DNA from 4 places in the Labrys sp. 22185 genome. Region 2 is predicted to be linked to each of the others. Evidence: riboswitches for the same ligand, from Rfam matches in the RefSeq annotation. Region 2 holds a riboswitch; each other region holds the start of a gene.

Region 1 (7,123 bases), on a different contig from region 2:
CGGTGTTCTCGCGCAGGTTCCGGCTGGCCGAGGCGTATTCGGGCCTCACCCTGGCCCAGTCGCAGCCGAGTTCCTCGGCGACGATCATCGGCAGGGCCGTGAAGATGCCTTCGCCCATTTCCGATTGCGCCACACGGATGATCACGGTGTCATCGGGCTCGATCAGGATCCAGGCGTTGATCTCGCCGTCCGTAGCCGTCCCGCCCCAGGGCTGGTCGGCAATGGTCAGAGCGTGGGCGGCATCGGGGATGAACCCGCCGATCATCAGGCCGCCGGCGGCCGAGAGGCCGATGGCGAGAAAGCTGCGCCGGCTCAGCGCGGCGGAGGTGCGGTCGATCGCGTTCATGGCCTCACCCCTTCATCAGTTCGGCGGCGCGGTGGATGGCGGCGCGGATGCGCGGATAGGTGCCGCAGCGACAGATATTGGTGATGCCGTTGTCGATATCCGCGTCGGTGGGCGCTGGCGTGTCCTTCAGGAAGGCGACGGCGGCCATGATCTGGCCCGACTGGCAATAGCCGCATTGCGGCACGTCCTCGGCCAGCCAGGCTTGCTGCACCGGATGCTTGCCGTCCGCCGACAGGCCCTCGATCGTGGTGATGGTGGCGCCGTCGACGTCACCGATCTGGGTCTGGCAGGAACGGATGGCGGCGCCGTTCACATGGACGGTGCAGGCGCCGCATTGGGCGATGCCGCAGCCGAACTTGGTGCCGGTGAGGCCGAGTTCATCGCGCAGGACCCAGAGCAAAGGGGTCTCGGGCTCGATGTCGAGCTGGTGGGTGGTCGAATTGACGGTGATGGCAACCATGGGCAGGCCTTCCAGCGGCTGATGCCGGGCAGAAGAACCGGGCCCATCGGCGTCGGCCTTCTGGTGGGCGATTGCGGGAAGGCCAAATTGTGGCGGCAATCATGGCGCCGGGGTGACGGGTAACGCAGACGTGAGAGTTTGTGCAGGCTGGAAACGATCGAGAAACGTCGCCGCCCGTTCGGAAGGCCCGACTATTGCTTGAACCAGATCCGGCTGTAGCCGAGCGCGTCGCCGGCGATGGCGACAAGAACGCCGACCGAGACGAGGATAAGGCCGATCATGAAGGTGCGCACGATGCGGCGATAGACCGGTCCCTCCAGTGAAGTGGGCGAGAGCATGCCCGCCAGCGCCCAGACCTGGAAGACGATGCCGCCCCCGATGAGAAAGACGGCTGCCAGGTCTTCCGGGATCCAGGTTCCCGGCTGCGAGGCCCAGTTGTTGAGGAAGCCGAGCGAGAAGGCGAGCACGACGCCGATAGCCGTCACCGAACCGCCGCGGAAGATGACGTCGATCTTTTGCGGCTCGGGCGGCGGTGCCGGCGGCTTCTCTTCGGGCATGGCAATCTCGTTGGTGCGGCGACGTTGCTGCCCTTTATGCCGGATTTTGCGCCTCCTTTGGAAGCGGGAACATTGACAAGCCTGTCCGCGCACCCCTTATGTCAGCCACGATCGGTCTCTCGTTAAGAGAGAAGAGGGAATGCGGTGCGGATAAGAGGAGGCCGGTCGACGGCTGCCTTGGATGCCAAAGCCGCGGCTGCCCCCGCAACTGTAAGCGGCGAGCGTCCCGCCTTGAGGCCACTGGGTGACCGGGAAGGCGGCGGGAGGCGATGAGCTGCGAGCCAGGAGACCTGCCGGTCGCACTGCTGTCACCGGTCCGGGCGGGGCGCCTCGGAGGCCGGTTCCGTCTACCCGGACGATCGCCGGCCATGCCGTCGGTCCCGCGCCCTCCATCCGCTCCGGCGGCGATGAACAGGGCCGATGCCAGAAACAACTCTCCCAGTCCGGCTGCTCGTCTGCGTGACCTGCAGGCGCGAGGGCGATGACCCCGAGGCGCCGCGCCAGGGCGCCCGGTTGCGCGATGCGCTCGCCGGCATGCTGCCCGAAAGCGTCGAGCTGCAACCTGTCGAGTGCCTGGGCAATTGCAAGCGCTCCTGCACGGTGGCTTTGTCGGCGCCCGGTAGCTGGACCTATGTCTTCGGCGACCTCACCGCCGAGAGCGGCCCCGACATTCTCACCGGCATCGGGCTGCTGGCCCATTCCACCGACGGCCTGATGCCCTGGCGCGGCCGTCCGGACGTCTTCAAGCGCAGCATGATCGCGCGCATCCCACCCCTATCAACCCTCAAGGACGCCGCCGAATGAACGCGCACACCAAGGTTCCCTGCACCATCGTCACCGGCTTTCTCGGGGCCGGCAAGACGACGCTGATCCGCAACCTGCTCGCCACCGCCAATGGCCGCAGGCTGGCGCTGATCGTCAATGAATTCGGCGATGTCGGCGTCGATGGCGACATTCTGAAGTCCTGCGGCATCGAGAGCTGCCCGGAAGACGCCATCGTCGAACTCGCCAATGGCTGCATCTGCTGCACGGTGGCCGACGATTTCGTGCCGGCTCTGGAGACGCTGCTGGCGCGTCCGAACGCACCCGAGCACATCGTGATCGAGACCTCCGGCCTCGCTCTGCCCAAGCCGCTGGTCAAGGCCTTCAACTGGCCGGCGATCCGCTCGCGCGTCACCGTCGACGGCGTCATCGCCGTGGTCGACGGTGCCGCGGTCGCAGCCGGCCGCTTCGCCGATGATCCGGAGGAATTGAAGCGCCAGGCCGAGGGCGATGCCTCCCTCGACCACGACAATCCGCTCGAGGAGGTCTATGAGGACCAGCTCCTCTGCGCCGACCTCGTCGTGCTCAACAAGGCTGATCTCCTCTCAGCCGGCGAGGCCGACAGCGTGGAGAAGGATATCGAGAAGACCGTGCCGCGTGCCGTCAAGGTGGTGCGCACCTCCGAGGGCCGCATCGATGCCGCCGTGCTGCTCGGGCTCGGGGCAGCGGCCGAGAATGATCTGGAGGCGCGTCCCTCCCACCACGATCACGAGGCCGAACACGACCACGACGATTTCGACACCTTCATCGTCGACCTGCCGGCCGTCCTCGACGCCGACGCCCTGGTGCGTAAGCTGAAGGCGGCGGCCGAGGAACACGATATCCTGCGCATCAAGGGTTTCGTCGCCGTCGACGGCAAGCCGATGCGCATGCTGGTCCAGGGCGTCGGCGCCCGTTTCTCGCAGCATTTCGACCGCGCCTGGGCGCCGGAGGAAACGCGTTCGAGCCGCCTCGTCATCATCGGCGAGAAGGGCATCGACCAGGCCGGCATCCGCAAGACGCTGGAGGGCTGATGCATCTGCTGCCGGCCGATACGCGTTCGCTCGATGCCAGCGAGGCCGCCGTCGATCTGGGTCAGGCACCCGGCGCGATCGTGTTTGCCTCGCTGACCGACAGCGACCTTGCCCTGGCAGCCGCTTCCGGCCTCGACGATTTGCGCCTGGCGCCGCTGCAGAAGCTGCGCCATCCGATGTCCGTCGACCTCTACATCGATCAGACGGCCCGCCATGCCAAGGCGATCGTGGTACGCCTGCTCGGTGGCCTCGATTATTGGCGCTATGGCGTGGAGGAACTGGCGGCGGCGGCGCGCACCTACGGCATCGCGCTCGCCCTCATTCCCGGTGACGACAGGCCCGACGGGCGCCTGTCTCAGCTCTCTACCGTGCCGCAGGAGGCGCTGGATCGGCTCGCCCAATACTGGCGTGAAGGCGGTCCGCAAAACGCCCGGGCGTCCCTGCTCTATGCCGCCAGGCTGGGCGGTCTCGATTTCGGCGAACCGGAAGCACCGGTGACCGTGCCGAAATACGGGGTGTTCCTGGGACCGCAGGCGTCTCGCCTGCTCTTGGAAACACCGCGCTCGCCAGAGGGACGAAGAGCAGGCGAGACGCCTGCGGTCCCGGGGAAGGCCGTCATCCTCTTCTACCGCTCCATCCTGCTCTCCGCTGACACCGCCCCCATCGAAGCCCTGGCGCGTGCGCTCGATGCCGAGGGGCTCGCCGCCACGGCGCTTTATGTCGGTTCGCTCAAGGACGGGGAGACGACGCAGTGGGTGCGCCGACAGCTTAGGGAACTCAAGCCGGCGGTGATCCTCAATGCCACCGCCTTTTCTGCCCTGGACGACGACGGTGCCTCGCCGCTCGACGTGGCCGGTTGTCCGGTCCTGCAGGTGATCACCTCTTCCTCGGCGCAGGAGGCCTGGGAGGCCTCGACCCGCGGGATGTCGGCCAGCGACCTTGCCATGCATGTCGCACTGCCGGAGCTCGACGGCCGCCTTTCGGCCGGCGTGATCTCCTTCAAGGCCGAACGCGAGGAGGGCGCCTTCACCCGCCTCGCCCATGCCCCCCATGACGAGCGCATCGCCGCAGTGGCCGCCAAGGCCGCTGCCTGGGCTCGGCTCGGCGCCAAGGCGCGGGCGGAGCGCAGGCTTGGCCTGATCCTCTCCAACTATCCGGGCGCGGATGGCCGTCTCGCCCACGCCGTCGGCCTCGATGCGCCCGCCTCGGCCCTGGCGATCCTGGAGCGGCTCCGCGACGAGGGCTATGCGGTGGGGGACCTGCCGGAAAGCGGTGCCGATCTGCTGGAGTTGTTGGGCCGGTCATACCCTCCCCTGGAGGGGGAGGGTCGACGCATAGCGTCGGGGTGGGGTGACTGCCTCGACCGTTGTGATTCCCACCCCACCCCGAACCTGCGGTCCGACGCTCCCCCTCCAGGGGAGGGTAAGGCGCTTTCCCTCCCGCTCTCAGCCTATTCCGCCTGGCTCGACACCCTACCTGCCGCCCTCCGCGACAGGCTCGCGGCCCAATGGGGCGATCCCTCGGCCGACCCCCTTTGCAGCGACGGCGCCTTCCGCTTTGCCGGCCATCTCTGCGGCCATGTCGCGGTGGCGGTGCAGCCGGACCGCGGCTCGGCCCTTGACCGCAAGGGCGACCACCACTCGCCCGATCTGCCGCCGCGCCATGCCTATCTCGCCTTCTATCTGTGGCTGCGCCAGGCTTTCGGCATCGATGCGATGATCCATCTCGGCACCCATGGCACGCTCGAATGGCTGCCCGGTAAGGCGGCCGCGCTCTCCGCCCAGTGTTTTCCGGAGCTGGCCGCCGGAGCCGTGCCGGTGCTCTATCCCTTCATCGTCAACAATCCCGGCGAGGCGGCGCAGGCCAAGCGCCGGCTCGGGGCTGTCACCATCGGCCATCTCACCCCACCCCTGCGAGAGGCGGGCCTTTCCGGCGGCGCCATTGAGGTCGAGCGCCTGATCGACGAATATGCCAGCGCCGATGGCCTCGATCAGCGCCGCATGACCTATCTCAGGCGTGAGATCATCGAGCGGGCCATGGAGACCGGCCTCACCGCCGAATGTGGCATCGCACCCGGCCTCGATGAGGACGAGACGCTGGCGCGCCTCGATGCCTTCCTGTGCGACGTCAAGGAATTGCAGATCCGCGATGGCCTGCATGTGTTCGGACGTCGGCCGGAGGAGAGCGACCACCTCCTCGATGTCCTCGCCGCCACCAGCGGCGCGGAGGAGCGCCCGGCTTTGGCCGCGCGTCTCGACAGTTGCGGCGACAGCGAAATGGCCAGCCTTCTTGCCGGCCTCGACGGACGCTTCGTGCGGCCCGGCCCCGCCGGGGCGCCGACGCGCGGGCGTGCCGACGTGCTGCCGACCGGGCGCAACCTCACCACGCTCGATCCAAGGGCGGTTCCGACCCGTGCCGCCTACGCGATTGGATCGCGTGCGGCAGATGCCTTGATCCAGCGTTATCTGCAGGATCACGGCGACTATCCCCGGAACATCGTGCTCGACCTGTGGGGCTCGGCGACCATGCGCACCGGCGGCGACGATCTTGCCCAGGCCCTGGCCCTGCTGGGCGTCAAGCCGGTATGGGACAACGGCTCCAATCGCGTCTCCGGCTTCGAGATCCTGCCGCAGGCCCGGCTCGACCGGCCGCGCGTCGACGTGACGCTGCGCATATCCGGCCTGTTCCGCGACGTATTCGCTCAGCAGATCATGTTGTTCGACGAAGCGGTCAGGGCCGTCGCCGCCCTTGACGAAAGCGCCGAATGGAACCCGCTGGCCGCCGCGGCGAAGACGAGCGGCGAGCGCCCGCTGCGCATTTTCGGCGCTGCGCCCTCGGCCTATGGCGCCGGGATCACCGACCGCATCGCGCGCGGGGCCTGGGATAACAGGGCCGATCTCGGCCGCGACTATCTCGCCGCCAGCAGCCATGCCTACGGCGCCGGCATCGAAGGTGACGCCGTGCCTTCCGTCTTCGCCGAGCGGGTCGCCGCCGCCGATGCCCATGTGCATGGCCAGGACCATCGCGAGATCGACATCCTTGATGACGTCACCTTCGCCGCGCATCAGGGTGGCTTTGCGGCGGCGCTGGAGGCGCTGGGGGCCAAGGCCGCCCTCTATCACGCCGACCTTTCCAATCCTGACAAGCCCCGCCTGCGTAGCCTCGGCGAGGAGGTCGGCCGCCTCGTGCATGGCCGGGCCGCCAGCCGGCGCTGGATCGACGGCATGATGGCCCATGGCTATGCTGGCGCCGCCGAAATGGCCAATGCCATGGATTCGCTGTTTGCCTTCTCGGCGACGGCCGGCATCGTCACCAATGCCGCTTTCGACCGCATGCACGAAGCCTATGTCGAGGACGAGGAGGTCGCGGCCTTCCTCGCTTCAGCCAATCCCGCTGCGGGCCGGGCGATCCGGGCGCGGCTGGCCGAGGCGATCCGCAGGGGGCTGTGGCAGCCGCGCCGTAATTCGGCCAGCCGCCTGCTGGACGAGGCTGGGAGAGCGGCGTGAGCGAACCGTCCAATCAGGTCAAGGGCTGGTGTCCCGGGGCGCTCAGGCCGATGCGCTCGGGGGACGGATTGATCGTGCGCGTGCGCCTGACGGGCGGGGAACTTGCTCCGGAGCGTGCGGCCGCCCTGGCCGAGGCGGCCCGGCGCTTCGGCAATGGCCTGATCGATTTGACCTCCCGTGCCAATCTGCAGATGCGCGGCGTCCGCGACGAGACCCTCCAACCCTTGCTCGACCGGCTCGCCGAACTCGGCCTGCTCGATGCCAGCGCTGCCGCCGAACAGATCCGCAACGTGATTGCGAGCCCGCTCGCCGGGCTCGATCCGAGCGCGCCCGTCGATGTGCAGCCTTTGATCCGGGCGCTGGAGCTGCGCTTGATAGGAAACGATCGTTTCCATTCCCTGCCGGCCAAGTTCGGTTTC
Region 2 (7,123 bases):
GCGAGGGCGATCTGCCGGCAGACCTGCTCGCGCTCGAGGTCGTCCCGCACGAAGGACCATTGCAGCATGGTGACCGGTCCGGTCAGCATGCCCTTGACCGGGCGCTTGGTCAGGGATTGTGCGAAGCGTGCCCATTCCACCGTCATGGCCCTGGGACGCGAGACATCGCCATAGATGATCGGCGGGCGCACGCAGCGCGAGCCATAGCTCTGGACCCAGCCATGCTTGGTGAAGGCGTAGCCGGCCAGTTGCTCGCCGAAATACTGCACCATGTCGTTGCGTTCGAATTCGCCATGCACCAGCACGTCGAGGCCGATCTTCTCCTGCCAGGCGATTGCCTGCCTGGTCTCCTCGCGCAGGAAGTCGTAATAATCGGCATCGCCGATCAGGCCCTTGGCATGGTCGGCGCGCGCTTTGCGCACGGCGCCGGTCTGCGGGAAGGAGCCGATGGTCGTGGTGGGGAAGGGCGGCAGACCGAGCCACTCCTGGGCCCGGCGACGCAGCGGATAGGGATGTTGCCGCTCGCCCATGGCCGGTGTGAGCTCGGCCATTCGGGCGGCGACGCCAGTATCGTGTATACGGGCGGATACGCGGCGGGCCGCAGCTGTTGCGTCCGATTGGGCGAGCTCATCAGCGACGGCCCGCCGCCCGTCGACCAGGGCTGTCGACAAGGTTTTCAGCTCGCCGATCTTCTGGACGGCGAAGGCCAGCCAGCTGCGGAGTTCGGGATCGAACGCGCTCTCGGCCTCGATATCGTAGGGAACGTGGAGCAGGGAACAGCTCGGGGCGAGGACGACGCGGTTGGGCCTGAGGGCTGCAACTGCCGGCTCGATGCGATCCAGCAAGGCGGTCAGGTCGCTCCGCCAGACATTGCGCCCGTCGATCACGCCCAGCGACAGCACCTTGTCCGCCGGTGCCCGTTCGACCGCCTGTCGCAACTGCGCGGGCGCCCTGACGAGATCGAGATGCAGGCCGGCGCTGGGCAGGCCGAGTGCCAGGTCGAGATTGTCGCCGAGGCCGCCGAAATAGGTCGCGATCATGATCTTCAGATCGGAGACGGCGCCGGTGAGAACGTCATAGGCGTGGCGCAGCGCCTTTCGCGTCCTTTCGTCGAGATCGAGTACCAGGCAGGGCTCGTCGAACTGCACCCAGTCCGCGCCCTCAGCGGCAAGCCTGCGCAGGATCTCGGCATAGACGGGCAGGAGCCCTGGCAAAAGGGCGAGAGGATCGAGGTCCGTATCCTTGCTCTTGCCGAGCAGCAGATAGGTCACCGGCCCGATCAGCACGGGATGGGTGTGGAAGCCGAGCGCTGCGGCCTCCCTGAATTCGTCGATGGGCTTGGCCGAGGCCAGTTCAAAGGCCTGGCCGCGACGGAATTCGGGGACCATGTAGTGATAGTTGGTGTCGAACCATTTGGTCATCTCGAGAGCGGGGACACCGCCGCCATGGCCGCCATGGCTGCAGCCCGCATGGTCGCGATCGTCATGGCCGCGATCGTTACGGCCCTGGCTGCCGCGCGCCATGGCGAAATAGGTCGAAAGCGGAACGGGGCCGCCTTCCCAGCCATAGTGGCGGGGAATGACGCCGGCCGTCGCACTCATGTCGAGAACCTGGTCGTAGAGCGAAAAGTCGTTGGAGGGGATATGGGTGACGCCGAGGAGGCTCTGCCGGGCCCAGTTGCTGGCGCGCAGCTGGGCTGCCGTCGAGAGTAGGGCGGTTTCGTCCTGCTTTCCGGCCCAGAAGGCCTCCAGGGCCGTCTTGAGTTCGCGGCGTGGGCCGATGCGTGGCGTGCCGAGCGTCGAAATGGGAATGGACATGCGTGTCTCCGGCCGGTGACCTCTGGCGGTCCCGGTTCGCGATGAGTGAATGGGTCGAGGCGGAGGAGCGGCGTGCGGTCAGGGCACGCCGCAACACATTCGTCGTCGGACAGCCGGATCGACGGCATCGTAACGCATGATGGCAGTTTGAAGCTTGAACATCGGCAGACCCCATGAGAACTGGGGGCAAAGGCCGTACGGGAGCGCCTGACGCGGCCAGGGACACCGGCTCTGTCATGCAACCACCGGGACACCCCGCCCGAGGACGTTTACGTTCGTCGGGGCAGGTCTCCTGGCTCACGGCTCACCGAACCTGCCTGCCTTCCCACCTGCGCGGGGCAGGCAGTGGCATGATGAGGCAAGCTCTCGCCGTCTACAGTTGCGGGGGCAGCGCCGGCATCGCACCGGCTTCCCTCTTAGCTTCCATTGCGAGAATGGAAGAACCTCGACCACGACAGCAAACGACAAGGTGTCTCGGAAGTCAAGAGAAGATATAAAGACATGTTTATGTGGGGATGTCATCCGTTCGTGAAGTGTCCCTGGATCGCGACCTGGCGGCGGCCTTCGCCGGCTTCAATCGCAACCACAAGCCGGGTGTCTATGGTAGTGCCCGCCTGAGTGCTTCGTTGGTCCAAGCACGAATGGCCGGGGGTGCCTTCAGCATGGAACGATTCCAATTGATCGTAGGCAGCGGCGCGAAAAGCGACTACATCAGGGCCAAACCGGCGGCGCCCCGGCACCGCCTTGGCCTGTTCTGATCCGGAGATCCTCTCCATGCCTGCCGATTCCGCTTCCAATTCGCGCTATCCCCATGTGCCGCTGTTTCCCCTGGGAGCGGACGAGACACCCTATCGCAAGCTGACCAGCGAGGGCGTGCGGGTCGAGAAGCTCGGCGGCAGCGAGATCCTGCAGGTCGATGGCGAGGCGCTCAGGCTCTTGGCCGAGCAGGCCTTCATGGACATCAATCACCTGCTGCGCCCCGGCCATCTCCAGCAATTGCGCAACATCCTCGAAGACCCCGAGGCGACCGACAATGACCGCTTCGTCGCCTATGACCTCCTCAAGAATGCCAATATCGCCGCCGGCGGCGTGCTGCCCATGTGCCAGGATACCGGCACGGCGATCGTGATGGCCAAGAAGGGCCGCAAGGTCTGGACTGACGGTGAGGACGAGGGCGCCATCGCCCAAGGCATCCGCGACGCCTATGAGAAGAAGAACCTGCGCTATTCGCAGCTGGCGCCGCTGTCGATGTTCGAGGAGAAGAACACCAAGACCAATCTGCCGGCGCAGATCGACATTTCCGCGGAAGGGGAGGAGGCCTACAAGTTCCTCTTCGTCGCCAAGGGCGGCGGCTCGGCCAACAAGACCTTCCTCTACCAGGCCACGCCCTCGATCCTGTCCAAGGACCGCCTGATCGCCTTCCTGAAGGAAAAGATCCTCACGCTCGGCACCGCGGCCTGCCCGCCCTATCATCTGGCCGTGGTGATCGGCGGCACCTCCGCCGAACTCACGCTGAAGGCGGTGAAGCTGGCCTCGGCGCGCTATCTCGACAGCCTGCCCACCGAGGGCTCCGAACTCGGCCATGCCTTCCGCGACCTCGAGCTCGAGAAGGAAGTGCACAAGCTCACCCAGTCGCTTGGGGTCGGCGCCCAGTTCGGCGGCAAGTATTTCTGCCACGACGTCCGCGTCATCCGCCTGCCTCGCCACGGCGCCAGCCTGCCGATCGGGCTCGGCGTTTCCTGCTCGGCCGACCGCCAGGCCATGGGCAAGATCACCCGCGACGGCGTCTTCTTGGAAGAGCTCGAGCACAATCCGGCGCGCTTCCTGCCCGAGATCGACGAGAGCAAGCTCGGCGGAGCGGTGGTGAAGATCGATCTCAACCAGCCGATGTCCAATATCCTGGAGACCCTGTCGCGCCATCCGGTGAAGACGCGTGTGTCGCTGACGGGGCCCATCATCGTGGCCCGTGACCTCGCCCATTCCAAGCTGCGCGAACGTCTGGAAGCGGGGGGAGGGCTGCCCGACTACCTCAAGAACCACCCGGTCTACTATGCCGGCCCGGCCAAGACGCCGGCCGGCTATGCTTCCGGTTCCTTCGGCCCCACCACGGCCGGGCGCATGGACAGCTATGTCGACCAGTTCCAGGCGGCGGGCGGCTCGATGGTGATGCTGGCCAAGGGCAACCGCTCCGCCCAGGTCCGCGAGGCCTGCGCCAAGCATGGCGGCTTCTATCTCGGCTCGATCGGCGGCCCGGCCGCGCGCCTCGCCCAGGACTGCATCAAGAAGGTCGAGGTGCTCGAATATCCCGAACTCGGCATGGAGGCGGTCTGGCGCATCGAGGTCGAGGACTTCCCGGCCTTCATCGTCATCGACGACAAGGGCAACGACTTCTTCAAGGAACTCAACCTCGGTTGAGTTCACTCATCCCCACTTTTTCGGCGAGGCCTCTTCCTGAAAAGGGAGGGGCCTTTTTCATGCACGTCTTGCGTGCTGTTGCGAATTCGCAACTGTCATGGACAAAGCCCTTTTGTGTCAGAACGGTGACTCACCTTAACATTGTGTAATGTCTCGCCTGGGAGGAAAGCTTCGATATCGCGGTGCACAACGACCGCGCCTCTTCGGTATGCCCAATATTGCTTTGCCGGCTTGCCGAAGAGAGAGGCCCTTTTGAAAGGGTCGACTTATGAGATCGGGGTATTTCCATGTCTATTCGTGCAATTTTACTCGGTGCCGGCGCCGGATTTCTTAGCATTGTTGCGGCTTCTGCCGCGGACTTGCCGATGAGCAAGGGCGAGGCTGTCGAATATGTGAAGGTATGTACGGCGTTTGGTCCGGGCTTCTTCTATATTCCGGGCACCGACACCTGCCTGAAGATCAGCGGCCAGATCCGGGCCGACTATTGGTTTGCGCAGGCGCCCAGCAATGCAACGGGCAAGCGCAACATCAGCCAGACGCAGTTCCGGACCAACGCCCGCATCCGCTTCGATGCGCGCACCCAGACCGACTGGGGCATGCTGCGCTCCTTCTTCGAACTCCAGGCCGAGTCGAATGCGGGGGCGGCCACGCATGACACCTTCCAGGTGCGCCAGGCCTATCTGCAGTTCGGCGGCCTGACGGCCGGTTACGCCTGGTCGCCCTATGCCTTCTACGACCCCAATTATCAGGCCGAGTTCTTCGCGCCCTATTTCGGCGAGCAGGGCCGACGCAACCTGATCAGCTATACGGCGCAGTTCGACAAGGCCTACGCCACCCTGTCGATCGAAGACGGCCGCGATCACCGTGCCAATGCCTCGGTCTACGGAAACAATGTCGTGGTCAACGGCGTCACGGTTGCCGGTGGTGTCGGCGGTGCTCAGATGCCGGATATCGTCGGCGTCATCGGCTATGACGACAACAAGAACGGGTGGGGCCGTTTCCAGGTGATGGGCGCCCTTCATCAGAATCGCAGCGCAACGGCCGGCTACAGTACGAAATATGGCTATTCGATCGGTGTTGGCGGCAACGTCAACCTACCGGTTATCGAGGGCGCCTACATCGCAGCCGAAGCGAGTTACGCGGACGGAGCGGTGAAATATCTCGGCGTCGGTGGTTCCCAGCCGAACGGCTCGTCCACCCTGGGTTTTGGAGGCACGGACGCCTACATAACCAACGGCGCGATCCATGATCTCGATAGCGCCAAGGGCTTTGCCGTGCAGGGCGAGGCCGGTCTCAACGTGACCAAGAACCTGCAAGCCATCCTGTTCGGCGGCTATCTGCACTTCGACGCACCGCGCATCGCGTCCAATATCACCGACAATTTCAACTACTATGTCGTTGGCGGTCAGGTGAACTACACCGTGGTCAAGGGCTTCATCGCCGGTGCCGAAGTCTGGTACCAGAACAAGGACCCGGAAGGGCTGAACAGCAAGACGGTTGACGCTGTCGGTGCCGGCGTGCGCTTACGCCGTACCTTCTGACCTGGTTTATACAGATGGAAACATGAACGCCGCGCTCACGAAGGAGCGCGGCGTTCCGCATCTGGTGTCCGGTCAGTTCTGGTTGGCCGGGACGAGATCGGTGCCGTTCAGGCGGCCGATATAGTCGGTGAGCATCGGCACGTAGCGCTCGGCGCCGCCGGCGGCCATCGCCACGCCGAACGAGTTCTTCACCGCATTGCCGATCGGATTGACCAGCCCGGCCGCATCCGCCATCGCCTCCAGATAGGTCAGGTCCTTGAAGGCATTGGCGATGGTGAATTTGTGGGCGTTCTCGTCACCCTCCAGCACCCAGCGCGAGAAGGTCTGGTAGAAGCCGCAATCCATGCGCCCGCCGCGAATGACGCTGTCGAAACGCTTGGGCGTGATACCGACCTTCTGCGACAAGGCGAGGGCCTCCGCATAGAGGGCGGCATAGCCCAGCGACACGAAGTTGTTGAGCAGCTTCATGCGATGGCCGTCGCCCGTGCCGCCGATATGCACGATGCGTCCGGCCCAGGTCGATATCACCGGCTTTAGGCGCTCGAACAGGGCGTCGCTGGCGCCGACCATGGTGTCGAGCGTGCCTTCCCACGCCTCCTTCGGCGTGCGGCCGAGCGGGGCATCGGCATAGTCGATGCCGGCTTCGGCGAGTTCGGCAGCGAGCGCCAGGGTCGAGTTCGGATCGGAAGTCGAGCAGTCGACGACGACGGAGCCCGGCTTCAGGCCGGCCTTGAGCCCGTCGGGACCCCGTATCAGTGCTTCGACCTGCCGCGAACCGGTGACGCACAGAAAGACGATGCTGGAAGCGGCGCCGATCTCGCGCGGGGTCTTGGCTTCCTTTGCGCCGCGCGCCACGAGATCCTCCACCGGCGCTCTGTTGCGATGCCCCATCACCGTCAGCGCATAGCCCTTCTCCACGATGTTCTTGGCCATGCCATGGCCCATATAGCCGACTCCGATGAAGCCGACGCTTTCCTGCGCATTCGTCATTGCAATCGTCCCGTTTCCTGTCCCGCATTTGCCGATCGGGTTGCCGGCGCATCCTGCCGGCGAGGAGTTTGGACGGGGAGGGGCTTGGGGCGCAAGCCTGATCGGTGCAATGGTATGATGATTTATCGCAAGCCGCCTGGTGATCAGCTTTTGTTAAATAAGAAATTTGAGAACAAAAATAGAACTTGCGTTAACGAGAACAAAATGGGTACATAGCGCCACGGGGCTTCGAATTGCGACAAGATTGCAGCCCGGTGTTGGAAATTGATTGGTCCGGATGACGAATCCGTTCGTGCTTGATAGGGAAACGGGCATATGAGTCAGACGCAGCTGCGCTTGGTCGAAGGAAGCTCCATGGAC
Region 3 (7,123 bases), on a different contig from region 2:
CCGCCGATGACACTGTGGGCGAGGGAAGGGGTCAGTGACAGGATGACGATGCCGCTCATCCAGAACCAGGCCACCGCCAGCGAGCCGATCAGGAGCTTGCGGTCGGAGGCCACCAGTTGCACGAGCTGGTAGCTCGATCGGATGATGTTCCAGTCGACCTTGAGGTCGGGGGCCGCTTCGCCCGTGGGCGGGATCAGGCGGGCAAACCACCAGCAGGCCACGGCCACCGCCACCATGATGGCGGCCACGATCCAGCTGGGCAGGTGGGGAGCGACGAAGCCGGCCCCGATGATGCCGATCAGGATCGACAGGAAGGTGCCTGCCTCGATCAGGCCGTTGCCGGCCGGCAGTTCCTCCGGCGCCAGATGGTCCGGCAGGATGCCGTATTTCACCGGCGTGAACAGCGTGCCCATGATGCCGAGCGTGAGCATGCTGACCAGCAGGATCGGCATGGAGTGCAGGGCAAAGCCGACCGCAGCGATGGCGACGATGGCGATCTCGGCGAGCTTGATCTGCCGGGCGACCCGGGCCTTGTCGTAACGGTCGGCCAATTGCCCCGCCAGACCCGACAGCAGCAGGCCGGGCAGCACGATCAAGGCACCGGCGATCGAGACCATGCTGTCGCCGCCTTCCATCGCGGCCGTTTCGGCAATGCCGTAGACCGCAAGGATGGTCAGGGCCTGCTTGATGAAATTGTCGTTGAAGGCGCTGAAGAACTGGCTCCAGAACAGGGGCCAGAAGCGGCGGGCGGACATCAGCGATGCGAGCATCGGTGTGGTTCCTGGATGGGCGCGTACCGGGCGCGGGAGAATCGCATTTTAAGTTAGCGTTCGTTCACTAACTTAAAATGTATGGTAAACGGCGTCAAGGAGGGGAGGGCTGGCTCATGTCCGGCCTGTGCGCCGCCGCACAGTGGCGTGAACCAGCGGTACCGAGCCGTCATCCTAGCCCTCGCGCCTGACGACTTCCAGGAAGACTTCGCCATAGCGCTCCAGCTTTGCCTGGCCTACGCCAGGCAGGGCCAGAAATTCCGGCAGGCTGCCGGGGCGCTCGCTCGCCATGGCTCGCAAGGTGGTGTCGGCGAAGATCATGTAGGGCGGCACGCCCTGCTCGCGGGCGAGGCGGCTGCGCTCCGCCCGAAGGGCGGCAAACAAGGCGCCGTCGCGTTCCGACATCTCGATCTCGCCGCGCCGGGCGCGTTTGGTCTCGGTGCTCTTGCGGGGGCGGTCGCGACGGAAGACGATCTGCCGCTCGCCCTTGAACACGGCTCGCGCCTCCTCGGCCAGGATCAGGGCGCCATGGGCCTCGTGGTTGACATTGACGAGGCCGGCCGCGGTGAGCTGGCGCAGCACCGACTGCCAGGTGCGCGCCTCGATGTCCTTGCCGGCCCCGAAGACGGGCTGGTTGTCATGGCCGAAGCGCTGGACCTTCTCCGTGACCTTGCCGGTGAGCACGTCGATAATATGGGCGGCACCGAACATCTGGCCGGTGCGGTAGATCGCGGCCATCGCCTTGACGGCGGCATCGGTGCCGTCCCAGCTCTCCACCGGCGAAAGGCAGGTATCGCAATTGCCGCAGCGGCCGGGATGGGTCTCGCCGAAATGGGCGAGGATTGCCTTGCGCCGGCACTCGGCGGTTTCGCAGATGCCGAGCAAAGCGTTGAGCTTGCCGAGTTCGACCCGCTTGACCGTCTCCGGCGCATTGCCCTCCTGGATCATGCGGCGGCGCTGCACCACATCGGCCATACCGTAGCTCATCCAGGCATCCGAGGGCAGGCCATCGCGGCCGGCGCGGCCCGTCTCCTGGTAATAGGCCTCCACCGAAGCAGGGATATCGAGATGGGCGACATAGCGCACGTCGGGCTTGTCGATGCCCATGCCGAAGGCGACCGTGGCGACCAGGCAGAGGCCTTCCTCCTCCAGGAAAGCGTCCTGGTTGGCGCTGCGAACAGCCGCTTCCAGGCCGGCATGATAGGGCAAGGCGCGGATATCCTGCTCGTTCAGCCATTGCGCCGTCTCCTCGACCTTGGCGCGCGACAGGCAGTAGACGATACCGCTATTGCCTTTGTGCCCGGCCAGAAAGGCCAGCAATTGCCGGCGGGCATTGTCGCGCTCGACGATGGCGTAGCTGATGTTGGGCCGGTCGAAGCTGGTGGCGAAGACCTCGGCCTGGTTGAGGCCGAGCCGCTCGATGATGTCGGCACGGGTGACCGGATCGGCCGTGGCGGTGAGGGCGATGCGCGGCACGCCGGGGAAGGACGCGGCGAGGCCGCCGAGCTCGCGATATTCAGGCCGGAAGTCGTGGCCCCATTGGCTGACGCAATGGGCCTCGTCGATGGCGAAGAGCGCGATGTCGGCATCGGCGATCAGGGCCTGGAAACCTTGCGTCGCCACGCGCTCCGGTGCGACGTAGAGGAGGTCGAGCTTGCCGTCCATCAGGGAACGGCGGACCTTGTAGGCCTCCTCGCGCGACAGGGAGGAGTTGAGCGGCGCCGCCCGCACGCCGGCCTGCTTGAGTGCCTCGACCTGGTCGCGCATCAGCGCGATCAGCGGCGAGACCACGATGCCGACGCCGCGCCGGCACAGAGCCGGGATCTGGTAGCACAGCGACTTGCCGGCTCCCGTCGGGAACAGCACCACCGCATCGCCCCCTCCGGTGACATGGCGCACCACCGCCTCCTGCTGGCCGCGAAAGGCGGCGTAGCCGAACACGCTATTGAGGATGGCGAGAGGATCTCGCGGAGAGGAGAGGGTCATGCCGGCAGGATGCACCTTGGTGCCTGATTCCATTGCAGGGTGAAGCGTGAGGCTTACCCGACAAGGGCCGTGATTCGAAAATTTCCCGCATGGATTTCCTCTGCTGGCAGACAAATCCGGTGGAATGATCACGGTCGAGAATGCCAGCAAGCCTCTGCCCACCTGCGTGGCGATTGCTGGGGTGACGATGGTGAGAGCTCGCTTGCGATTGCGATAGTTATGTTATAACGTTTCATATAAATCAAAATTCAATGAGGCCTCTCGGCAGCGACATGCTGTGGGGCATCCGCAACGGATCAAGGAATTCCGACATCATGCAGCCCGCGCCGCAGACACCCGTCACCGTCCTCACCGGCTATCTCGGGGCAGGCAAGACCACGCTTCTCAACCGTATCCTGACCGAGAGCCACGGCAGGAAATATGCGGTCATCGTCAATGAGTTCGGCGAAGTCGGCATCGACAATGACCTTGTCGTGGATACCGACGAGGAAATCTTCGAGATGAACAATGGCTGTATCTGCTGCACGGTGCGCGGCGACCTCATTCGCATCATCGAGGGCCTGATGCGTCGGCGCGACCGCTTCGATGCCATCCTGATCGAGACGACCGGGCTGGCCGATCCCGCACCGGTTGCCCAGACGTTCTTCGTCGATGACGATGTGCGCGCCAAGACCCAGCTCGACTCCATCGTCACCGTGGTCGACGCCCGGCATTTGCTCGGCGAGATCGAGACGGCGCATGAGGCGCAGGAGCAGCTTGCCTTCGCCGACACGATCCTCCTCAACAAGATCGATCTGGTCACGGCAGAGGAACTCGATCGGGTGGTGAAGCGGATCCGTCGCATCAATCCCACCGCCACTCTCCACGAGACCCGGCGTTGCGACATCGCGCTCGACAAGGTGCTCGGCCGCGGCGCGTTCGACCTCGACCGTATCCTCGAAGCCGAGCCTGATTTCCTCGAGGGTTTCCATGACCACGACCATGACGATCATGTCGGCAGCTTCGCTCTCGTGTCCCAGGAGCCGCTCGATCCCGGCAAATTCATGCCCTGGCTCAACATGATCGTGCAACAGTTCGGCACGGACATGCTGCGCCTGAAGGGCATCGTCGCCTTCGATGGCGATCCGCAGCGCTTCGTCGTGCAGGGCGTGCACATGCTGCTCGAAGGCGATCATCAGCGTGCCTGGAAGCCGGAGGAGGAGCGCCGAAGCCGCCTGGTCTTCATCGGCCGCAACCTGCCGAAGGACGTGATCGAACAGGGCTTCCTGGCCTGTCGGGCCTGACGCGGGAAGGCAGGGCACGGCATCAGGGGCCGTTCGCTTTGCATATTCGCTTGACCGCGGTCGTGACGCCCCGATAACTGTGCGGTGACGGTTCCCGTCGGATGCAAGTCCGTCGGGAGTAATAGGGAACACGGTTCGGCTTTCTAAAAGCCCATGCCGTGGCTGCCCCCGCAACTGTAGGCGGATTGCCAAGCATCCCCGTGGCGCGAAAGGCGCCATGCCACTGTGGGTCTCCCATGGGAAGGCAGATGCAAGGCCTTTATCCGCGAGCCAGGAAACCTGCCGTCATCTCGATCAATCCCATGTCACGGGCGGGGATGCCCGGAACAGGAGACAATGTGACGTTTCTTCCCGACGTTTCGGGCGCTTGCCCGCCTGTTCCCTCCGCTTCGCACGCTCACGTCCTTTGCCACGGTCTGGCCTGAGGAAACCTCACGGTATTCGGCTGGTGCTGAAGACCGCTGCTTCCCCTATCGCGAAACGAGAGAACGTCATGATCCTTTCAACGAGCAAGGCCCGCTGGTCCAGCTTCGCCGTCATGCTTGCGGCCAGCTTCGGCTTGGCGCTGGGTATCGATCCGGCGGCTGCGCAGGCAACGAAATATCCCCTCAAGCTCACCAATTGCGGCCGCACCGTCACCTTCGAGCATGCGCCGCAGCACACCGTTTCCGTCGGCCAGAGCAGCACGGAGGTTCTCTATCTCCTCGGCCTGGCCGACAAGGTCGTCGGCACGGCGGTGTGGTTCGGCCCTGTATTGCCCGGCTATGAAGCGGCCAATGCCAAAATTCCGCGTCTGGCCGACAATGATCCGAGCTTCGAAAGCGTGATCGCCAGGAAGCCGGATCTTGTGACGGCGCAGTTCCAATGGCATGTCGGGCCCAGCGGTATTGTCGGCAAGCCCGAGCAGTTCGAGGAACTTGGCATCCCGACCTATGTTTCGCCCGCCGATTGCGTTGGCAAGGACAATTCCAGCGGCGGCGATGGCACGCGCGGCACCCTCTTCACCATGGATCTGGTCTATCGGGAGATCACCGAGCTTGCCGAGATCTTCGACGTGCAGGAGCGCGGGGCGAAAGTCGTCGCCGAGCTAAAGGCGCGTGAGGAAGCCGCCCGCCGCAAGATCGCGGCCGGCGATGGCAAGGTCTCCGCCGCCTTCTGGTTCTCGAGCGCCAAGGTCGACGTCGATCCCTATATGGCCGGCAAGAACAGCGTGCCGGGCTATATCATGTCGGCGTTGGGTGTGCGGAACGTCGTGGAGAGCGAGGAGGAGTGGCCGAGCGTCGGCTGGGAGACCATCGCCAAGGCCGATCCGACCATCATCGTCGCCGGCCGGATGGATCGTCGCCGCTATCCGGCCGACGACATCGCCGTGAAGCTCAACTTTCTCAAGACCGATCCGGTGGCAAGCCTGATGCCGGCGGTCAAGCAGGGCCATGTCGTGGAGATGGACGTGCAGGCGATGCAGCCGAGCGTGCGCGTCGTCGAGGGCATCGAGATGCTCGCCGATGCCATCCAGCGTTTCGGCCTGAAGCGCTGAGATGAATCGCCCCGTCACACGATTACTGGCGATCGGGATGCTGGCGCTGGCGGTGCTCGTGCTGGCCCTCTGGCTGGGCGCCGCCATTGGCGAGACGGCCATTCCGATGGACGTCGTCGCCAAGACGGCCGCCAATCGCCTGTGGGGCGCCGGCTATGGTCTGGATCGCATCGATGAAGGCATCGTGTGGAACTACCGGCTGAGCCGCGCGGTCGTCGCGGCCTGCTGCGGCGCGGCCCTGGCGCTGTCGGGCGTCGTGCTGCAGTCGCTGCTGCGCAACGTCCTGGCCGACCCCTATGTCCTCGGCATCTCGGCCGGGGCATCGACGGGAGCGGTCGGGGTCGTCATCCTCGGCCTCGGGGCAGGGGTCCTGAGCCTGCCCGCCGGCGCCTTTCTCGGTGCGCTGACGGCCTTCGGCTTCGTCGCCTTGCTGGCGATGCGCTCGGGCCGCGGCACCGGCGCGGTGATCCTGGCCGGGGTCGCCGGATCCCAGCTCTTCAATGCCCTGACCTCCTTCATCGTTACCAAGGCGGCCAATGCCGAACAGGCGCGCGGCATCATGTTCTGGTTGCTGGGCAATCTCTCGGGTGTACGCTGGCCCGACGTCTGGCTGGCGCTGCCGGTCACGGCCGTAGGGCTGCTGGTCTGCCTGTGGCATGCCCGCGCGCTCGATGCCTTCACCTTCGGCACGGAATCGGCGGCGTCCCTCGGCATCTCCGTCCGGCGCGCCTATGTCGTGCTCGTCGGTGTTGCGGCGATGATGACGGCCGTGATGGTCAGTATCGTCGGATCGATCGGCTTCGTCGGGCTGGTGATCCCCCATGCGGCGCGGATGGTTGTGGGCGTGCGCCATGGGCGCCTGCTGCCGGCCAGCGCCTTGATCGGCGCCGTCTTCATGATCATCGCCGACATTCTGTCCCGCATCATCATCCCCGGCCAGGTTCTGCCGATCGGCGTGATCACGGCTCTGGTCGGTGCGCCGGCTTTCGCTCTCATCCTCAGCCAAAGAAAGGCGACGGCATGAGCCTGTCGGCCCACGATCTGTCCTGGTCGGCTGGTGGGGTCTCGATCCTGCACGGAGTATCGCTGGAGGTCCGTCCGGGCGAGTTGCTCGGCATCATCGGCCCGAACGGTTCGGGCAAGACCAGCCTGATGTCCCTGCTGGCCGGCATTCGCCGTCCGCAGGGGGGGCAGGTGCTTCTCTCGGGCCAGCCGCTCCATGGCCTCGCTCGCCGCGAAGTCGCACGCCGCATCGCCCTGGTCGAACAGCAGGCCGAGACGGCCGAGCGCATTACCGCCCGCCAGGCCGTGGAGCTTGGGCGAACACCGCATCTGGGGGCCTTCACGCCCTGGTCGAACCAGGACGATGCCATCGTCGACCTCGCGCTCGAGGAGGTGGCGATGACCGCCCTTGCCGGTCGCCTGTGGCACACGCTCTCCGGTGGGGAACGCCAGCGCCTCCACATCGCTCGTGCCCTGGCGCAGCAGCCGGAGATCCTGCTTCTCGACGAGCCCACCAATCATCTCGATATCGGCCACCAGATCGG
Region 4 (7,123 bases), on a different contig from region 2:
TGGACGACCTCACCCGCCGTCAGATCGAAACTGGCCAGGCGGTTCGGATCGAGCCAGACGCGCAGCGAGGGCTCGCGCAGGCCGAAGGCGAAGGTCGAGCCGACACCGTCGACACGGGCCAGGATGTCGTTGACGTTGAGAATGGCATAGTCGGAGATGCCATAGTCGTTCAGCGAATTATCCGGCGAATAGAGCGTGACGATCAGGAGGAAGTCGGAAGACGATTTGTTGACCGTGATGCCCAGAGCCCGCACTTCGGCCGGCAGCCGCGGCTCGGCCGAGGAAACACGGTTCTGCACCTGCACCTGGGCGATGTCGAGATCGGTGCCGGTGGCGAAGGTGACGGTGATCTGCAGCGAGCCGTCATTGGTGGCCTGGGAGGTCTGATAGATCATCCCTTCCACGCCGTTGATCGACTGCTCCAACGGCGCCGCCACAGTCTCGGCGATGGTCTGGGCGTTGGCGCCGGGATAGGTGGCGTTGATCACCACCGTCGGCGGGGCGATCTGCGGGAACTGGGCGATCGGCAGGCCGACATAGGAAACGAGCCCGATCACCACCGTGACGATCGAGACGACGGCGGCAAAGATCGGGCGGTCGACGAAGAAATGGCCGAATTTCATGGGCTGCGCTCCCGATCAGTTCGGGTCGGGAACGAGCGTTTCCGGCACGTCCAGCTTGGTGGGTTGCGGCACGACCTCGCCACCCGGGCGGGCGCGCATCTGGCCGTTGATCAGAACCTGGTCCTCGGGCTTGAGACCCGACTTGATCACGCGGAACGAGCCGAATTTCGGCCCTAGTTCCACCACGCGCGGGTTGGCGATCTTGTCGGCGCCGACCACGATGACGGTGCGCCCCTGTGCCGACTGACTTACCGCAACATCCGGCACGACCAGCGCCTCATAGGGCTCGCCGATGGTGATGCGGATGCGCCCGAACAGGCCAGGGGCCAGGAAGCCGTCGGCATTGGCGACCTTGGCGCGAGCCGTCACGGTCCCGGTCTGGGCGTCGACCTGCGGCGCGAGATAATCGAGCGTTCCCTTATGGGAGAACCCCTTCTCGTCCGACAGGCCGATCTCGACCTTCAGCGTGGGATCCTTACCGCCGGTGTCCAGCTTGCCCCTGGAGGCCCGCTGATAGGCAAGATAGCTCGCCTCGTCGAGGTCGAAGTAGAAATAGATCGGATCGACGGCGACGATCGAAACCAGCGGCGAGGTCGAGTTGGCCACCACCAGATTGCCGCGCGAGACGAGCTGGCGGGTAATCCTGCCCGAGATTGGGGCGGTGATGGTGGCGTAGTTGAGGTCGAGTTTGGCCGTCGCCAGCGCCGCGCTGGCCGAATCGATCGAGGCGGCCGCTTCCTGATAGGCCTGGAGGTTGGCCTGGTAGGTGGCATCGGTAACGTTGCCGGTCTTCTTCAGGGCTTCAGCACGCGCCAGATTGGCCTTGGTCAGGTCGATCCGGGTCTGTGTGATCTTCACCTGGGCGGCCGCCTGGTCGACTGCGGCCTGGAACGGGCGCGGATCGATCGCAAACAGCACGTCGCCCTCCTTGACGAGGGAACCTTCCACGAAGCTCGACTTGTCGAGATAGCCGGTGACGCGTGAGGTGATGTTCACCTGCGGCCAGGCCTGGAAGCGACCGGTGAATTCGACCGATTCGGTGATCTTGCGGGCGACCGGGTTGGCCACCGTGACCGGCATGGCCGGCATTTGCTGGGCGAGCGCAGCACCCGTCCCCTCGAAGGCCGCCAATGCCAGCACGCCGGCGGCCAGCCGACCCATTCTGCGACGCAACCTCGACATGAACATCCTCGCAAGCAACGCGCCTCAGCCAAGCCACCCGCATGGCTAATGGCCTTGTCGCGGGCACTGGAGCTGGCGTCTGGAAATTTTGCAGGATTTCCCAGCCTGCGCCGCCAGGGCAGGGTCGGAGATCCTGTTCAGCGCTCCACCGGCCGGAATCGCGGTCGAATCGCCGTGTGAGCCTTATAGTATGATAATTCTTAGCGCTTTGATCCAATCAAGATCGACGCCCTGCAACCATGAGTTGGGACTTGGTGCAAATCCGCAACAGCACCGTCATTTCTCGCGCCCGTGCTTGACACCCGCTTGGCTACATTCCGATCGGTGCGAACCGGCGGTGCCGGCTTCACCTCAGAAACGAGGCGAGGCCCTCTCGCTGGCTTCTGAAGCCAGCAGCGCCGCGCCTGCGCCGGTTTGCGCAAATATGCGGGAATGTCGTCAGCTCAGGGCGCCGTCCCCTCGCGCCCGATGCTCTCATAGCGGAAGCCGTGCCGCTTCATGTCTTCGAGCCGGTAGATGTTGCGCAGGTCCACGATCACCGGCTGCGTGAGCAGGTTCTTGACCCGCTCGAGGTCGAGCGCCCGGAACTCGTCCCATTCGGTGACGATCACCGCGACATCGGCACCATCGAGACAGTCATAGGCACTGGAGCGATAGCCGACATCGCTCAGAACCTTGTGGGCCTCCTCCATCGCCTGGGGATCATAGGCACGAACCTTGGCTCCCTTGTCCTGCAAGGCGAGCACGATCGGGATCGAGGGGCTGTCGCGCATGTCGTCGGTGTTCGGCTTGAAGGCAAGGCCGAGCAGGGCCACCGTCTTGCCGGCGATATTGCCGTCGAGGGCCGCGATGACGCGGCGGGCCATCGCCGCCTTGCGGGCATCGTTGACGCCGACCACCGCTTCCACGATGCGCAGGGGCACGCCATGCTCCTGGCCGGTGCGCAGGAGTGCCAGCGTATCCTTGGGAAAGCACGAGCCGCCGAAGCCCGGCCCGGCATGCAGGAATTTGGAGCCGATGCGGTTGTCGAGGCCGATGCCGCGCGCCACCTCCTGCACGTTGGCACCGGCCTTCTCGCACAGATCCGCGATTTCGTTGATGAAGGTGACCTTGGTCGCCAGGAAGGCGTTGGCGGCATATTTGATCAGTTCGGAGGTGCGCCGGGCCGTGAACAGCAGCGGCCCCTGGTTGAGATGGAGCGGGCGATAGACCTCGGCCATCACCTCCTTGGCCCGTTCGTCCTCGGTGCCGACCACGATGCGGTCGGGGCGCTTGAAATCCTCGATCGCCGCCCCTTCGCGTAGGAATTCGGGGTTTGAGACCACGCGGACATCGGCGTCGGGCCGGACCTCGCGGATCAGCCGCTCGACCTCGTCCCCAGTGCCGACCGGCACGGTCGACTTGGTCACCACCACCGTGAAGCCCTCGACCGCCGCGGCGATCTCGCGTACCGCGCCATAGACATAGGACAGGTCCGCATGGCCGTCGCCGCGGCGCGAGGGCGTGCCGACGGCCAGGAACACCACGGCTGCATCGCGCACGGCGGGGGCGAGCTCGGTGGTGAAGGACAGGCGCTTCTCGCGCACATTGCGCGCCACCAGATCCTCCAGGCCCGGCTCGTAGATCGGCATGCGGCCGGCCAGCAGGCCCTCGATCTTGGCCGGATCCTTGTCGACGCAGGTGACGACATGGCCGAAATCGGCGAGGCACGCCCCCGTCACCAGGCCGACATAACCCGTACCGATCATTGCAACGCGCATGACATCAATCCTGTTTGGGCGACTAACCCGTCAGAGGCGTGTCTACAAAAGGCCCGGCGACATGCCAATGACGAAAAAGGAAAAGCAGCACTGCGGGAAGGCCCAGCCGGAGCGCCTCTATGTCTCCAGCCGCAGCGACCAGCCGCGGGCAGAAGGCCTGAGATCGGCGCGCGCCAGCGGAGCGGCCTCGATGCGCCAGAAGGAACGAGGCTCGCTGCCGAGGGCATGAATGATCGCCGCGCGCAACACCGAGGCATGGGTAACGGCCAGCGTGAAGCCCTCGAACCGCTCGCCATCGAGCCAGGCGCCGACCCGCGCGATCAGGGCCGCAATGCTCTCTCCGCCATGCGGGCAGGCCTGCGGATCGGTCAGCCACGCCCCAAGCGCTTCGGGCTCGGCGGCGGCCACCGCCTCCAGGCCAAGCCCCGACCAGCGGCCATGGTCGCATTCGCGCAGTGCCTCGTTGATCTCGGGTTCGAAGCCGAGGGCCTGCGCCGTCTGGCGGGCCCTGAGCGCCGGACTGCTCAGGATGCGGGTCGCCTTGGCAAAACGCCACTGCAGGTCCCGGGCCGCCTGTGCCCCCCTTGCGTCGAGCGCCTCGTCGAGCGGAAACCCCGCCGCACGCAGTGTGGGCGTCGCGCCATGGCACAGCAGGGTCAGGCGTGGCGTCATGAAGGCATTTCCCCAAGATAAAGTCGCTTCCGGAATATTGACATATCCGTGACTTGGGCTCTTATGGAAGAGCTTTGCCAAGGGTGGGAAGCCGGTGGAATTCCGGCACGGTCGCGCCACTGTGAACGGCGGCGCTGCGGCGTCAATCCGGAAGTCAGACCTCTTCCAAGGCAGCATGACTCGTAACGGGACGCGTAATCCCAAGGAGCTTTTCATGACCACCGCAACTCTGGCACCCGTCGCCCAGCAGCCGATCGCCATCCCGGTCCGCGAGATCCTGCCCTGGGCGCTCTTCACCGTGCTCCTGGCCGTGCTCGCCATCTATTTCGTCGGCGCCGAACAGGGCGCAACCTCGCTTATTCCCGGCGTCTACATCCACGAATTCGTGCATGACGCTCGCCATCTGCTCGGCTTCCCCTGCCACTAGGGCGCTTGGACACACGACATGGTTAGATCGCTTTTGATCCGGGGGATGCTGATCGGCATCCTGGCCGGACTGTTTGCGTCTGGCTTCGCCTGGGTGTTCGGTGAACCCCAGGTCGACGCAGCCATCGCTTTCGAGGAAAGCCACGCATCCGAGCCGGCGCCCGCTCCGACAGCTGCGCCGGCTCCCGGCGCTGCGCAGACGACCGCAGCCCATGAACACGAGGAAGAGCCGGTCAGCCGGCCGGTCCAGGCCAGCTACGGGCTCGTCACAGGCATGGTCGTCTATGGCGCAGCGCTCGGCGGCATCTTCGCCCTGATCTTTGCCTTCGCGCAGGGCCGGATCGGCAGCCTCAGCCCGCGCGCAACCGCCGGATTGATCGCCGTCATCGGCTTTGCCGCCATCATGGTGGTGCCGCAGATTAAATATCCCGCCAATCCACCGGCCGTCGGCAATCCCGACACGATCGGCCTGCGCACCGCCTTCTATTTCGGCTTGATCCTGCTGTCCCTCGTGACGATGGCGGCGGCGCTGGGCACCGCGAACCGGCTCGCCGCCAGCCTCGGCCGCTGGAACGCCAACCTCGTGGGGGCGGCAGCCTATCTGGTGGTGATGGTGGTGGCCATGCAGATCTTGCCAACGGTCAACGACATCCCGGCTGATTTTTCGGCCACGGTGTTGTGGAAGTTCCGTATCGCCTCACTCGGCATCCATGCCGTGCTGTGGGCGACGCTGGGGATCGCCTTCGGCATTGCAGCACAGAAACTGCTGCAGGCCCCCGCTCGCCGCTGAAAAGAGGCCGGTCAACCGCGTCAAACGTCGCATTTTTACAACACTGGCCCGATTTCAGGCCGGTTTTCAAAATTTATTTCATTTCGCACTTGCGAAATGAACCGATGAGGATCACTTTAGGGGCGTGGCGGATGCGCCTTTGCGCTCCCCCACTGCCCTCCTTGGGCGTTTCCTCCCTAAGACTTGGGCCGCCATTTGGGCGGCCTCTTTCTTTTTCGGGTCAGCGGACCCCATATTTCAAATTCTGCAGCGGCATTTCGCCTTGATTAACCCCAGGGCAAAGCGTGCTCAGCTATGAACGCTTGGTTGCTCTCGCTTTCTGGTTCCAAGCCATTCCCATGGATTGGCTGAAGCGTTTTTGCGATTTGATGTGCTTCGTTCAAGTTACAAAACGCTCTTGCGTCCAAGCTCGCGCTTGCCCATTTGTGTTCACCCTCGCATAGTGTGTCATTATGGATCTGGACTCGCCCTTGTTTGATCGCATCCGGGTGCGCCCAAGGGCCGAAGAGGTCCAGCCGGCGAGCGTACGGCTATGCGAACATGCCGGTTGTCGGAACGCCGGCGAATTTCGCGCGCCCAAGGGGCGCAACCGCGAAGGCCAGTTCTGGCATTTTTGCCTGGAACATGTGCGCGACTACAACAAGACCTACAATTATTTCGCCGGCCTGCCGGACGACTCGGTGAGCGCCTATCAGCGCGATGCCGCCACCGGCCATCGCCCGACCTGGACGATGGGGGTCAATCCCTGGGCCAAGAAGCGCGGCGAAGGGCCGCAACCCGGCCCCGAGATCCATGACGGCTTCGGTTTCTTCGACGAGGATCACGGCTTCCGCCGCCCGCAAGGGACGCCCGAACCCGAGAGACGGCGGCTGAAATTGCTGGAGCGCAAGGCCCTCGACGCGCTCGATCTGCCGGAAACGGCCAGCGGCCCGGAAATCAAGGCGCGCTACAAGACGCTGGTCAAACGTCTCCATCCCGATGCCAATGGCGGGGACCGATCCAGCGAAGATAAATTGCGCGGGATCATCCAGGCCTATAATACGCTGCGTAGCGCCGGGCTCTGCTGAAGCGACGCATAAGAAGAGGATTGTCGGCTGCGCCGCCCTGGCGCCAGCCAAGGAAGGCATAATGACTGACGCAACGACACCGGCCAATCTGCCGGACATCATGGTTTCGGCCAAAAAGCTGTTTGGTTTCGATACGGATCTCGAAGTACCGGCCTATTCCCAGTCCTCCGACCACGTCCCGGACCTCGATCCCGATTATCTTTTCGACAAGCCGACGACCCTGGCGATCCTGGCGGGCTTCGCCCACAATCGCCGCGTAATGGTCACGGGCTATCACGGCACGGGCAAATCGACGCATATCGAGCAGGTCGCCGCCCGCCTCAACTGGCCCTGCGTGCGCATCAATCTCGACAGCCACGTCTCGCGTATCGACCTCGTCGGCAAGGACGCCATCGTCCTCAAGGACGGCAAGCAGGTCACCGAGTTCCGCGACGGCATGCTGCCCTGGGCCCTGCAGAACAACATCGCTTTGGTGTTCGACGAATATGACGCCGGCCGGCCCGACGTGATGTTCGTGATCCAGCGCGTGCTGGAAATCTCGGGCAAGCTGACCCTGCTCGACCAGAAGCGCGTGATCCGCCCTCACCCGGCCTTCCGCCTGTT

The links. A riboswitch is a leader RNA that binds a small molecule or an ion and turns the genes downstream of it on or off. The one in region 2 is predicted to bind cobalamin.
Region 1: another riboswitch for cobalamin. It lies ahead of ACTJKX_RS19240 (DUF1636 family protein); the one in region 2 lies ahead of metE (5-methyltetrahydropteroyltriglutamate--homocysteine S-methyltransferase).
Region 3: another riboswitch for cobalamin. It lies ahead of ACTJKX_RS02450 (ABC transporter substrate-binding protein); the one in region 2 lies ahead of metE (5-methyltetrahydropteroyltriglutamate--homocysteine S-methyltransferase).
Region 4: another riboswitch for cobalamin. It lies ahead of ACTJKX_RS11570 (CbtB domain-containing protein); the one in region 2 lies ahead of metE (5-methyltetrahydropteroyltriglutamate--homocysteine S-methyltransferase).

Annotation. Positions count from the first base shown of each region.
Region 1 is NZ_JBQEPH010000009.1:167,143-174,265, reverse strand. It holds gene ACTJKX_RS19255 (molybdopterin cofactor-binding domain-containing protein) at 1-346, opposite strand, end outside; gene ACTJKX_RS19250 ((2Fe-2S)-binding protein) at 351-806, opposite strand; gene ACTJKX_RS19245 (hypothetical protein) at 998-1,363, opposite strand; cobalamin riboswitch at 1,459-1,675, shown strand; gene ACTJKX_RS19240 (DUF1636 family protein) at 1,784-2,167, shown strand; gene cobW (cobalamin biosynthesis protein CobW) at 2,164-3,198, shown strand; gene cobN (cobaltochelatase subunit CobN) at 3,198-6,704, shown strand; gene cobG (precorrin-3B synthase) at 6,701-7,123, shown strand, end outside.
Region 2 is NZ_JBQEPH010000008.1:220,556-227,678, reverse strand. It holds gene metE (5-methyltetrahydropteroyltriglutamate--homocysteine S-methyltransferase) at 1-1,817, opposite strand, end outside; cobalamin riboswitch at 2,083-2,280, opposite strand; gene ACTJKX_RS17955 (fumarate hydratase) at 2,592-4,232, shown strand; gene ACTJKX_RS17950 (porin) at 4,598-5,773, shown strand; gene ACTJKX_RS17945 (NAD(P)-dependent oxidoreductase) at 5,846-6,763, opposite strand; gene recA (recombinase RecA) at 7,079-7,123, shown strand, end outside.
Region 3 is NZ_JBQEPH010000001.1:531,817-538,939, forward strand. It holds gene ACTJKX_RS02435 (acyl-[ACP]--phospholipid O-acyltransferase) at 1-770, opposite strand, end outside; gene recQ (DNA helicase RecQ) at 945-2,789, opposite strand; gene ACTJKX_RS02445 (CobW family GTP-binding protein) at 3,071-4,039, shown strand; cobalamin riboswitch at 4,111-4,340, shown strand; gene ACTJKX_RS02450 (ABC transporter substrate-binding protein) at 4,533-5,576, shown strand; gene ACTJKX_RS02455 (FecCD family ABC transporter permease) at 5,578-6,600, shown strand; gene ACTJKX_RS02460 (ABC transporter ATP-binding protein) at 6,597-7,123, shown strand, end outside.
Region 4 is NZ_JBQEPH010000004.1:343,154-350,276, reverse strand. It holds gene ACTJKX_RS11590 (efflux RND transporter permease subunit) at 1-623, opposite strand, end outside; gene ACTJKX_RS11585 (efflux RND transporter periplasmic adaptor subunit) at 639-1,805, opposite strand; gene ACTJKX_RS11580 (UDP-glucose dehydrogenase family protein) at 2,249-3,565, opposite strand; gene ACTJKX_RS11575 (histidine phosphatase family protein) at 3,683-4,237, opposite strand; cobalamin riboswitch at 4,275-4,421, shown strand; gene ACTJKX_RS11570 (CbtB domain-containing protein) at 4,452-4,664, shown strand; gene ACTJKX_RS11565 (CbtA family protein) at 4,683-5,453, shown strand; gene ACTJKX_RS11560 (J domain-containing protein) at 5,924-6,520, shown strand; gene cobS (cobaltochelatase subunit CobS) at 6,582-7,123, shown strand, end outside.